Sporomusa sphaeroides DSM 2875: one gene and its partners. The protein of the gene in region 1 interacts with the protein of each later gene in a pairwise test. Links are inferred from orthologs where the notes say so. Each region holds a gene or a part of one and is shown in the gene's direction. Other genes may lie near its edges. The genes, in order: ftsZ, SPSPH_RS09920 and SPSPH_RS10900.

What was found.
Region 2: the proteins of ftsZ (region 1) and SPSPH_RS09920 interact in binary tests that used the Bacillus subtilis proteins (3 or more experiments, as listed by UniProt). The link is inferred for Sporomusa sphaeroides DSM 2875 from one-to-one orthologs.
Region 3: the proteins of ftsZ (region 1) and SPSPH_RS10900 interact in binary tests that used the Bacillus subtilis proteins (3 or more experiments, as listed by UniProt). The link is inferred for Sporomusa sphaeroides DSM 2875 from one-to-one orthologs.

Annotation. Positions count from the first base shown.
Region 1 is NZ_CP146991.1:1,820,987-1,824,068, forward strand. The notes cover bases 143-3,063. They hold ftsZ (cell division protein FtsZ), read left to right. Parts: upstream 143-1,038; coding sequence 1,039-2,088; downstream 2,089-3,063. Other genes in these bases: ftsA (cell division protein FtsA), read left to right, coding at 143-1,011; SPSPH_RS08180 (sigma-E processing peptidase SpoIIGA), read left to right, coding at 2,280-3,063. Outside these bases: more of ftsA, read left to right, coding at 1-142; more of SPSPH_RS08180, read left to right, coding at 3,064-3,082. UniProt on the Bacillus subtilis protein: Essential cell division protein that forms a contractile ring structure (Z ring) at the future cell division site. The regulation of the ring assembly controls the timing and the location of cell division.
Region 2 is NZ_CP146991.1:2,145,057-2,147,972, forward strand. Bases 19-2,773 are described here. They hold SPSPH_RS09920 (cell division protein ZapA), read left to right. Parts: upstream 19-1,146; coding sequence 1,147-1,401; downstream 1,402-2,773. Other genes in these bases: pheT (phenylalanine--tRNA ligase subunit beta), read left to right, coding at 19-999; SPSPH_RS09925 (DUF421 domain-containing protein), read left to right, coding at 1,473-2,144; SPSPH_RS09930 (alkaline phosphatase family protein), read left to right, coding at 2,266-2,773. Outside these bases: more of pheT, read left to right, coding at 1-18; more of SPSPH_RS09930, read left to right, coding at 2,774-2,916. UniProt on the Bacillus subtilis protein: Activator of cell division through the inhibition of FtsZ GTPase activity, therefore promoting FtsZ assembly into bundles of protofilaments necessary for the formation of the division Z ring.
Region 3 is NZ_CP146991.1:2,327,344-2,330,187, reverse strand. What follows is about bases 107-2,789. They hold SPSPH_RS10900 (cell division protein SepF), read left to right. Parts: upstream 107-1,064; coding sequence 1,065-1,514; downstream 1,515-2,789. Other genes in these bases: SPSPH_RS10890 (RNA-binding protein), read left to right, coding at 2,350-2,789; proC (pyrroline-5-carboxylate reductase), read left to right, coding at 1,538-2,350; SPSPH_RS10905 (YggS family pyridoxal phosphate-dependent enzyme), read left to right, coding at 376-1,047; SPSPH_RS10910 (ABC transporter substrate-binding protein), read left to right, coding at 107-246. Also shown: more of SPSPH_RS10910, read left to right, coding at 1-106; more of SPSPH_RS10890, read left to right, coding at 2,790-2,844. UniProt on the Bacillus subtilis protein: Cell division protein that is part of the divisome complex and is recruited early to the Z-ring. Probably stimulates Z-ring formation, perhaps through the cross-linking of FtsZ protofilaments. Its function overlaps with FtsA.

The DNA of each region.
Region 1 (3,082 bases):
GATTGTGTTATTATGGCGGCTGACACCCAAGCTGCCGGTGGTGTTTATTTGGGGCTCAGTGGTTCAACACTTGTTACGCAAAATAGTATTGGCAGCGTTGCGCCGTCAACACCTGGAACGGTAACCCGTTTGGATGTTGAGCGTGCCTGCAAAGCGGCCATGTTTTCGGTTGCCCAGGATGATGCCGACATTTTGCATGTGTTTCCTGCCAAAGAATCGGCAGTCCTGCCAGGGACCGCCTTAGAAGTAGAAGCCCATATCATATCAGCTCCTCAAGCCATTATCCAGGAGCTCCGAGAGGCACTTGCCGGGAAGGGAATCCAGTTGAATGGTATTGTCGCTGGCAGTGTTATCGCAGCCGAAACTATGAAAAATGAGCTGCCGGCGCGGCCAGGCAACTTTATCTTTATCGATATGGGTGCCGGTACTTCTGAACTTGTTATTTATGTCGGTGGCAACCTTTGTTACTCGGCTTCGTTACCGTTAGGCGGTGATTACATAACTAGTGATTTAATGCAGGGAATAGGCGTCAGCCAAGCCCACGCGGAGGAAATCAAACGCTACTATTCCCGGCTGTCTCCTGATTTGCGTAACCAGGGAATAGTGCTTGATTGCAATGATTATGGAACGACTGACAAACATGTTCACTTTGACTTTTTATATGATATTATTGAAAGCAGAGTAGATGAAATTGTTACTTTGATGTACGATTATCTTAAGCCGTTAATGGACAAGTATCTGCCTGGCTCAGAACAGACCTTTGAACGTATTTATTTGACTGGTGGTTCAGGGGCGACGCCTAGTATGGCAGCTTGTGTAGCTAAAGTTTTTCAGCTTGATACCGAAGTGGTGAAACCAGACCGGCTGGCTGCTGAATATGTACATCCGTCCAATACTGTGTGTTATGGCATTATAAGCCATGGTACACGGATTGTTGCAAACGAGCCGGAGGCTGGTCAGAGCGCGTGGGGTGTATTTATTGATAAAGCAAAGAAACTATTGAAAATTTGATAGATGTTAAGGGAGGAAAACTTTGTAATGTTGGAATTTGACATGGACTTAGACCAGTTTGCTTCTATAAAAGTTATCGGTGTAGGCGGTGGCGGCAATAATGCGGTTAATCGCATGATTGGTGCCGGATTGCAGGGCGTGGAATTTATTACTGTTAATACCGATGCTCAGGCGCTCATTGGTTCTGAAGCCGCTTATCGGATTCAGATCGGGGAAAAGTTAACAAAAGGTTTAGGGGCAGGCGCTAATCCGGATATTGGTGAAAAAGCGGCGCAAGAAAGCCGCGAGGATATCATTAAGGTTCTTAAAGGTTCCGATATGGTGTTTATTACCGCCGGCATGGGTGGTGGTACGGGTACTGGCGCAGCGCCGGTGGTAGCCGAATGTGCCAAAGAGGTCGGAGCTTTAACGGTTGGGGTTGTTACCAAACCATTTACTTTTGAAGGACGTAAACGTCAACTCCAAGCCGAACGGGGAATTGCCAAGCTTAAGGAAAAAGTAGATACGTTAATTACCATTCCTAATGACCGTTTGCTCCAGGTAGTTGATAAACGAACTTCTATTATGGATGCTTTCAAAATTGTTGATGACGTGCTGCGGCAGGGTGTACAAGGAATTTCTGATCTGATTGCTGTGCCTGCGTTAATTAATCTTGACTTTGCCGATGTTAAGACGATTATGAGTGACGCTGGTTCAGCACTCATGGGTATTGGTTTTGGCACAGGCGACAACAGGTCCATTGCGGCTGTTGAAGCAGCTATCAGAAGCCCGCTGTTAGAGATGTCGATTGATGGTGCTAAAGGTGTATTGCTCAACTTCACCGGCGGTCCCAATACTACACTGTTTGAAGTCAATGAAGCTGCCGATATTATTGCCAAAGCTGCTGATCCGGAAGCTACCATTATCTTCGGTGCTACCATTGATGAGATGTTTGAAGATCAAGTACGGGTAACTGTTATTGCTACCGGTTTTGATCCTAAGCCACTCCTGAAACACAGTGAAGGAAAAGAAGGAACTCCGGTTATTGAACCATTTAAAGGGCGGGACTTAGATATCCCCGCCTGGATGCGTCGCTAAAAAGATAGTAGGAAAATTAAACCCGGCTCAATCTGAGCCGGGTTTTTTGTGTCTGTTTTTGCAGTTAATTTCTGGCAAAAACAGACACTCTTTTACTTAGCTGCTTGTTATAATTGGAATAGCAATTAGGTTCAGCGCATATAGTGTAGAGTGTTACAGCTTATAAAATTCCAGCCGGGAAGGTATGTCCAGTGTATATTTATGCTGATGTAGTATTGATTGTTAATTGTATCATGAATAGCGTTATTCTGGTCTTAACAGCGCATGCGGCAGGCATTTCTTATAGCTGGAAACGCCTGTTGCCGGCCGCCCTCTTTGGGGGAGTTTATGCTTTGAGTGGAATTTTTCCGGAGCTGGCGGTATTGTACAGTATTCCGGGAAAGTTGCTGATGTCTGTAGTGCTTGTCTTGCTGGCTTTTGGTTACAGGACGGTCAGGACAACATTGGTCCTTGTCGGTGCCTTCTTTATTGTCTCCTTCATTTTGGGCGGAGCTACCTTAGGTTGGCTATACTTTATTCAAACAGAAGCACCCCAGCAGGCAGGCAATTATCTTGATATGTCCTGGAGCAGCTTAGCTGCAGGCAGTGTCATAGCCGTCATGCTTGTTACGCTTATTGCCAGAAGACTGATGGGGAAAATGATTCGCCGGCGAAATTTCTATCAAGTGCGGATTGAATATAATGGACAGAACAAAGATGTCACCGGCATGCTGGATACCGGGAATAACTTATATTCACTGCTGGGGAACAAGCCGGTAGTCCTGCTATGCTGGCAGTCGGCAATTCAGTTGCTAGGCTCACAGGCAGCCGGTTATTTAACTTCTACCAGTCCGGCGGCCTGGTTGTCAAATCTTCACGAATGTCAGGATGCAGCTTGGCTGGCAAGAGTGGAAGTTATTCCTTGTCAATCTGTCGGTGGAAAAAATATGCTGCTTGGTTTTAGACCGGACGGTATTAGTGTGAGGACTGAGGATGGCTTGGCATATACGACCGA
Region 2 (2,916 bases), 320 kb from region 1 along the record:
TATCACAATGTGCCGTCCACGACACCGGCAGGCAGTATGTTGCAAGGCAAACAGAATTATTCGCAGAACCTTGTCGACAAAGTGAAGGCCGTCCTGACAGGCAGTGGTTTTTCGGAAATTGTTTCCCTGAGCTTTTCTCATCCGGATACCTTTGATAAACTAAATATTCCTGCCGACAGCCGGCTGCGCCAGGCTATTGAGGTTTTAAACCCTATTACCGATGATTTCCCGATTTTGCGTACAACTTTGCTGGGCGGCGTAATGGATACCATTGTCCGCAATCTTTCCCGCAAGAATGAAGATTTGAAAATATATGAAGTCGGAGCCGTATACTGCCCGGAAACCCTGCCGCTTAGTGATCTGCCACAGGAACCGCTGATGCTGTGTGGAGCTATGCTTGGCAAACGCCAGGCGATGGCCTGGAATCAGGGAAGAGATAATGTCGATTTCTTTGATGCCAAAGGTGCTGTCGAAGCGATCCTGGAAGGACTGGCAATTGCCGGTTATTCTGTAGCAATAGGCCAAAATCCATCACTGCACCCTGGAAAAACTGCAGTCATTCAAAAAGATGGCGATGTTCTGGGAATGATTGGTGAAGTTCATCCGGCTGTTTTAGATGCTTACGCAATAACAAAAAAAGTCTATGTATTTGAATTGCATATTGCAGCATTGATCAAGCATGCCACAATAAAACCGGATTATCAGTCCTTGCCCAAGTTTCCGGCAATCACCCGCGACCTGGCTGTTGTTTTACCTGAACATATCCCCGCCTGTGAGGTAACAGCTGCCATTATCACAAACGGCGGTTCCTTGCTTACTGCTGTTCAATTGTTTGATGTTTATACCGGCCAACAAGTGACCAAAGGGTTCCGCAGCCTGGCATTTTCACTTACTTTCCAGGCCAACGACCGGACACTGACAGATATCGAGATCGATGAATATTATAAAAATATTGTTGCTGCGCTTGAAAGCACTTTTGCAGCTAAACTCCGGGAATAGTCCGGTGTGTGTCCCAAATAGGAAATGTATTTAAGGAATAATGTGAATTTAAGGCGGGTTATCCCGCCTTTTTCTTTTTTTTAGCAGGAATTAGTTTTTGGCTGGTAGAAGTATATTCTGCAGTAAATATTTAACTTCAGGTGGATTATGTCAGAAAAAAAAAGTAAGGTAACTGTTGAAATATACGGCGAAAGCTATGCATTGAAAGGCAATATTGAGCCGGAGCGAATTTTGCGTTTGGCAGCTATGCTGGATGAACGCATGAAAAAAACGGCTAAAGCCAACCTAAGACTGTCGCCCACTAAAATCGCCGTGTTGACAGCTTTAAATATTGCGGATGAATTTTTACGGTTAGAGCAAGATTATCTGGAGCTCCTTGAGCTAATAAAAGAAGATAAATAAGGCTTACACAGTATGTGCGGTATAACACTTGGAAGTCATGTTAATAATACAGACAGAAAAGGAGTGATACCGTGTTCGACAGCGGTTCATTGGGGCCGGTTTTATTGCGCTTCATCGTATTATGTTCGGTAGCATTAGTTGTTGTCAGGTTGATGGGCAACCGTACTGTAGGCCAGCTGTCGCCCTATGATTTTATCATTATGGTTGGCATTGGCGATATTATTGTTGCCGGGACTATGGACCAAGCTCCTACCTTAGGAGCAGGGATTTTGGTCTTGGTAGCATTGCTGCTGTTACAGCAATTAATGGGATATCTGGCTTTAAAGAATAAAACCTTGCGAAAATGGTTTGAGGGCACACCGGTGACGTTGATTAAAGATGGACGTATTCTTAAAGAAAACTTTACGAAAACGAACTTTAATTACGATGATCTGCGGCAGGAACTGCATAAAAAGGGTCTTGATATGTCCGACTTGAGCATCATAGAAACAGCCCGTCTGGAAAGCTGCGGCGAATTCACTATGGTTCGCACACCCGAAACGGAGCCGTTGACTAAAAAAGAATTTGAGAGCTATATCAAAAGTATTTATGACAATCCGCTGAGTCTGGCTGGAGAAAAGTGGACAAAACTTGAAAAATTTATGGATGATGTGGAGTTTCTGGCCAATCACTTGCGGGAGCAGCAGGCAGTCAGGAACGAGGCTGAGCAGAACCCGGCCGACAAAGAAAAAGAATTGCATTAATGAGAGGAAGGGATACCCCTTCTTCTTTCTTATGCTGTATCCAGTCATTCTCATCCGGCTTACCGTTTTTCCAGGGGTGGCGTGTTGCGGAGTATATAGGTAATAAAGGCGGTTTCCAGATATGAGGGTATTATTCATATTCATTGATGGCATTGGTTTAGGCAGGCATGACCCGGCCATTAACCCCCTGGTGCGTTTTGGCTTGCACAGTATTGCCTCCGGGTTTGGCGGGGCATTGACAGAGGAGCTGGGAGCGGTCCTGGTGTCTGATTGTGCTATGGTACCCATTGACACTACCCTGGGGGTGGAGGGATTACCACAAAGTGCAACAGGGCAGGCGGCCATCCTTACCGGTCTGAATACTGCCAAAATCATGGGGCGTCACATACAGGCCTTTCCCGGACCTGAGTTGTCAAAAATCATTACCGATAATAATTTTATGAAAGAACTGGTTGAAGACGGGCTTACGGCCACATCGGCTAATCTGTATCTGCCAGATTATTTTGAACTGGTGGCAAGGCGCAAACGCCGCCATTCAGCCATTACGCTGGCAGCGTTAAGTACCGGTATGTCCTTGCGGTCCCTGCCGGAAATCGATAGGGGACAGGCGGTATATCAGGATATTACCAATGAAATGCTAGGCAGCTTTGGTGTGGATATTCCGCCGGTAACACCAAGGCAGGCTGCCCATAATTTGATTGCTATTTCCCAAAGCAATGCTTTTACTATTTTTGAATATTTTCAAACAGACAGGGCAGGTCATAAGCAGGAT
Region 3 (2,844 bases), 510 kb from region 1 along the record:
TATAACCAGGTACCTGATTCCATGGCCGCAATGGGCTATGATGCCGCGTATTTGCTGGTTGATGCCATCAAGCGCGCCAACAGTACCGAAGGAGCAAAAATTCGTGAGGCACTGGCTGCAACACAAGGCTTTAAGAGTGTGAGCGGTGACATGAATTTTACTTCTACCCATGACGCAATCAGAAGTGCAGTAATCATTGAGTTAAAAGACGGTAAACAGGTGTATAAAGAAACCGTAAAACCTTAGTAGCGGAAAATCGCCGTTCGGCTTTGCCTGACGGCGATTTTTTTTATGAGAAATATAGAATAATATAAGTAATATTTAAAGGAAAATTTTGTTCGTGGGCGAATAAATTATTAGAATGGAGGATTTGCCATGTCTATAGCGCAGAATATTGCTGAAATAAAACGGAATATTGATACAACCAAAGTAAAACTCGTAGCTGTTACCAAAAATCATAGCGTCTCGGCCATGCTGGAAGCAATTGCCGCCGGCATAACGGCAGTGGGGGAAAACCGGGTTCAGGAAATGCTAGCCAAACATCCTGATATTCAGGCCGCAGGCAAGCAGGTCGAGTGGCATCTCATCGGGCATTTGCAAACAAACAAGGTGCGCCAGGCTGTGCCACTGGCAGCTCTTATTCACTCAGTTGACAGCCAGCGTCTGGCCATTGAGATTGATAAAACTGCCGGCAAACTGGGTAAGCGCCAGGATGTGCTGTTACAAGTCAATGTTGCTGATGAGGAAAGTAAGTTTGGCATAGAGTTGGGACAAGCCCTGGTACTGGCCAAACAAATCAGCCAGCTTGAACATGTGAGATTGTGCGGACTTATGACCATCGCGCCTTACACTGAAAACGCCGAAACAGTACGTCCGGTATTTAAAGAATTTTATCAGCTATTCAGTGAATTAAAGGCATTAAACCTGACCAATACCGACATTAAATGGTTATCTATGGGTATGACAAACGACTATATGGTAGCTGTCGAAGAAGGAGCAAACTTGGTACGTATCGGCACTGGAATATTTGGTTCTCGTCAATATTAAGGAGGAGAGAGAAAGTTATGAAGTTCATGGAAAAAGTTTGGGGAAGCTTGGGTCTGTTTGAAACAGCCGACCAAGAAGACGAACGCCCAAAATTAGAAGAGACAGATGTTAAAACCAAACAAAAAAATAGCAGCAATGTGGTATCACTGCCAATGACTTCACAGAATCAGCAGCAAAGCAAACAAGTCAAGGTTATGGTGGTTGAGCCCTTTTCTTTCGATGACGCGCAGCATATTGCCGATTATCTCAAAGGCCGCAAGCCGGTGGTTGTCAATCTCGAGAATACAGACCCTGAAATTTCCAAACGGATGATTGATTTCATCAGCGGCACAACCTACGCCCTCAATGGGCAGATCCAAAGAGTCGGCAATAATATATTTCTTTGTGCGCCCACTAATGTTGATGTAGCTTACAGCCCGCGGGAAGATGCCGGTGACCGGACACTTATGCCATGGGTTAACAAATAAGTCGATTACCAGACGGAGGAATTATGCTAACAAATAAACAAGTCGGTTTTATTGGCGGCGGTGCAATGGCGGAAGCGCTTATTCGCGGCATATTAGAGGCCCGGTTAGTAACACCGTCCCAATTAACAGTAAGTGATGTTTCCAAGGAACGTCTGGATTATCTGCGTAGCACTTTTATGGTGTCAACTACTCATGATAGCCAGGAAATAGCTAAACAGTCAGATATATTATTTTTAACAGTTAAACCGCAAGTAATCAGCAGTGTTATTGAAAGTATCGCACCGGTGGTAGCCAAAAGCACTGTGGTAGTATCTGTAGCGGCTGGAATAACGATTGCCGCCTTTCAGGGGAAAATGCCCGGTGTGCCAATAATCCGTGTTATGCCCAATACCCCGGTTGCCGTAGGGGCAGGCATGTCTGCTATGGCGCTGGGGAAATATGTAACAACCACAGTAAGTGAGCCTGTTGCTCAAATATTTGGCGCTGTGGGTAAAGTGGTCACTGTCACTGAAGATACTATGGATGCTGTTACCGGCCTGTCCGGCAGCGGTCCGGCTTACGCGTTTGTTCTGATTGATGCACTGACAGATGCCGGGGTTCGTGTCGGTTTTTCCCGTCAAACGGCAGTGCTGCTTGCTGCCCAGACACTTATGGGCGCTGCCAAGATGGTGCTGGAAACCGGCGAACATCCGGCTAAACTGCGTGATATGGTGACTTCTCCCGGAGGTACTGCCATTACCGGGGTTCATGTATTAGAACAAAATGGTGTGCGTGCCGCGCTCATTGATGCAGTGGTGGCTGCCACTAACCGTTCCCGTGAGATGGGGAGACGGTAATGAGCGAACGGGACAAAATTTTACGGTATTACCGGTCGTCAGGCGATGCCGAGCTGGCGGCAAAACTCCTGGACTTAGCTGAGGCAACGCTCAAAAACCGCAAATATAAAGTAAGCGAAATCCTTGATCCTTATGGGCAAAGTATTGCTGAAACAATAACTGCCCACTATGAGCGGCTGACACTGGAAGCCTGGGGCGGATATGCAGGCGCTGAACGGGTGAAAGTGGCTTTTGTCGATTCCGATTTTCTCGATTATGCCAGTTCACTGGATTTTGCGCTGGCCGTAATTGTAATAAAGTGGGATAGCCGTTACAGCCGCCTGACGCATCGCGATGTACTAGGGGCATTAACAGGGCTGGGAATCAAGCGGGAAGTGCTGGGCGATATTATTATGGCCGGCGAAGAGTGTTATGTAGTGGCTGACGATTCAATGGCCGCCTATATTGTGCAAAATCTGGCAGAGATTGGACAGGCCTCCGTATCTGCAGCCTTT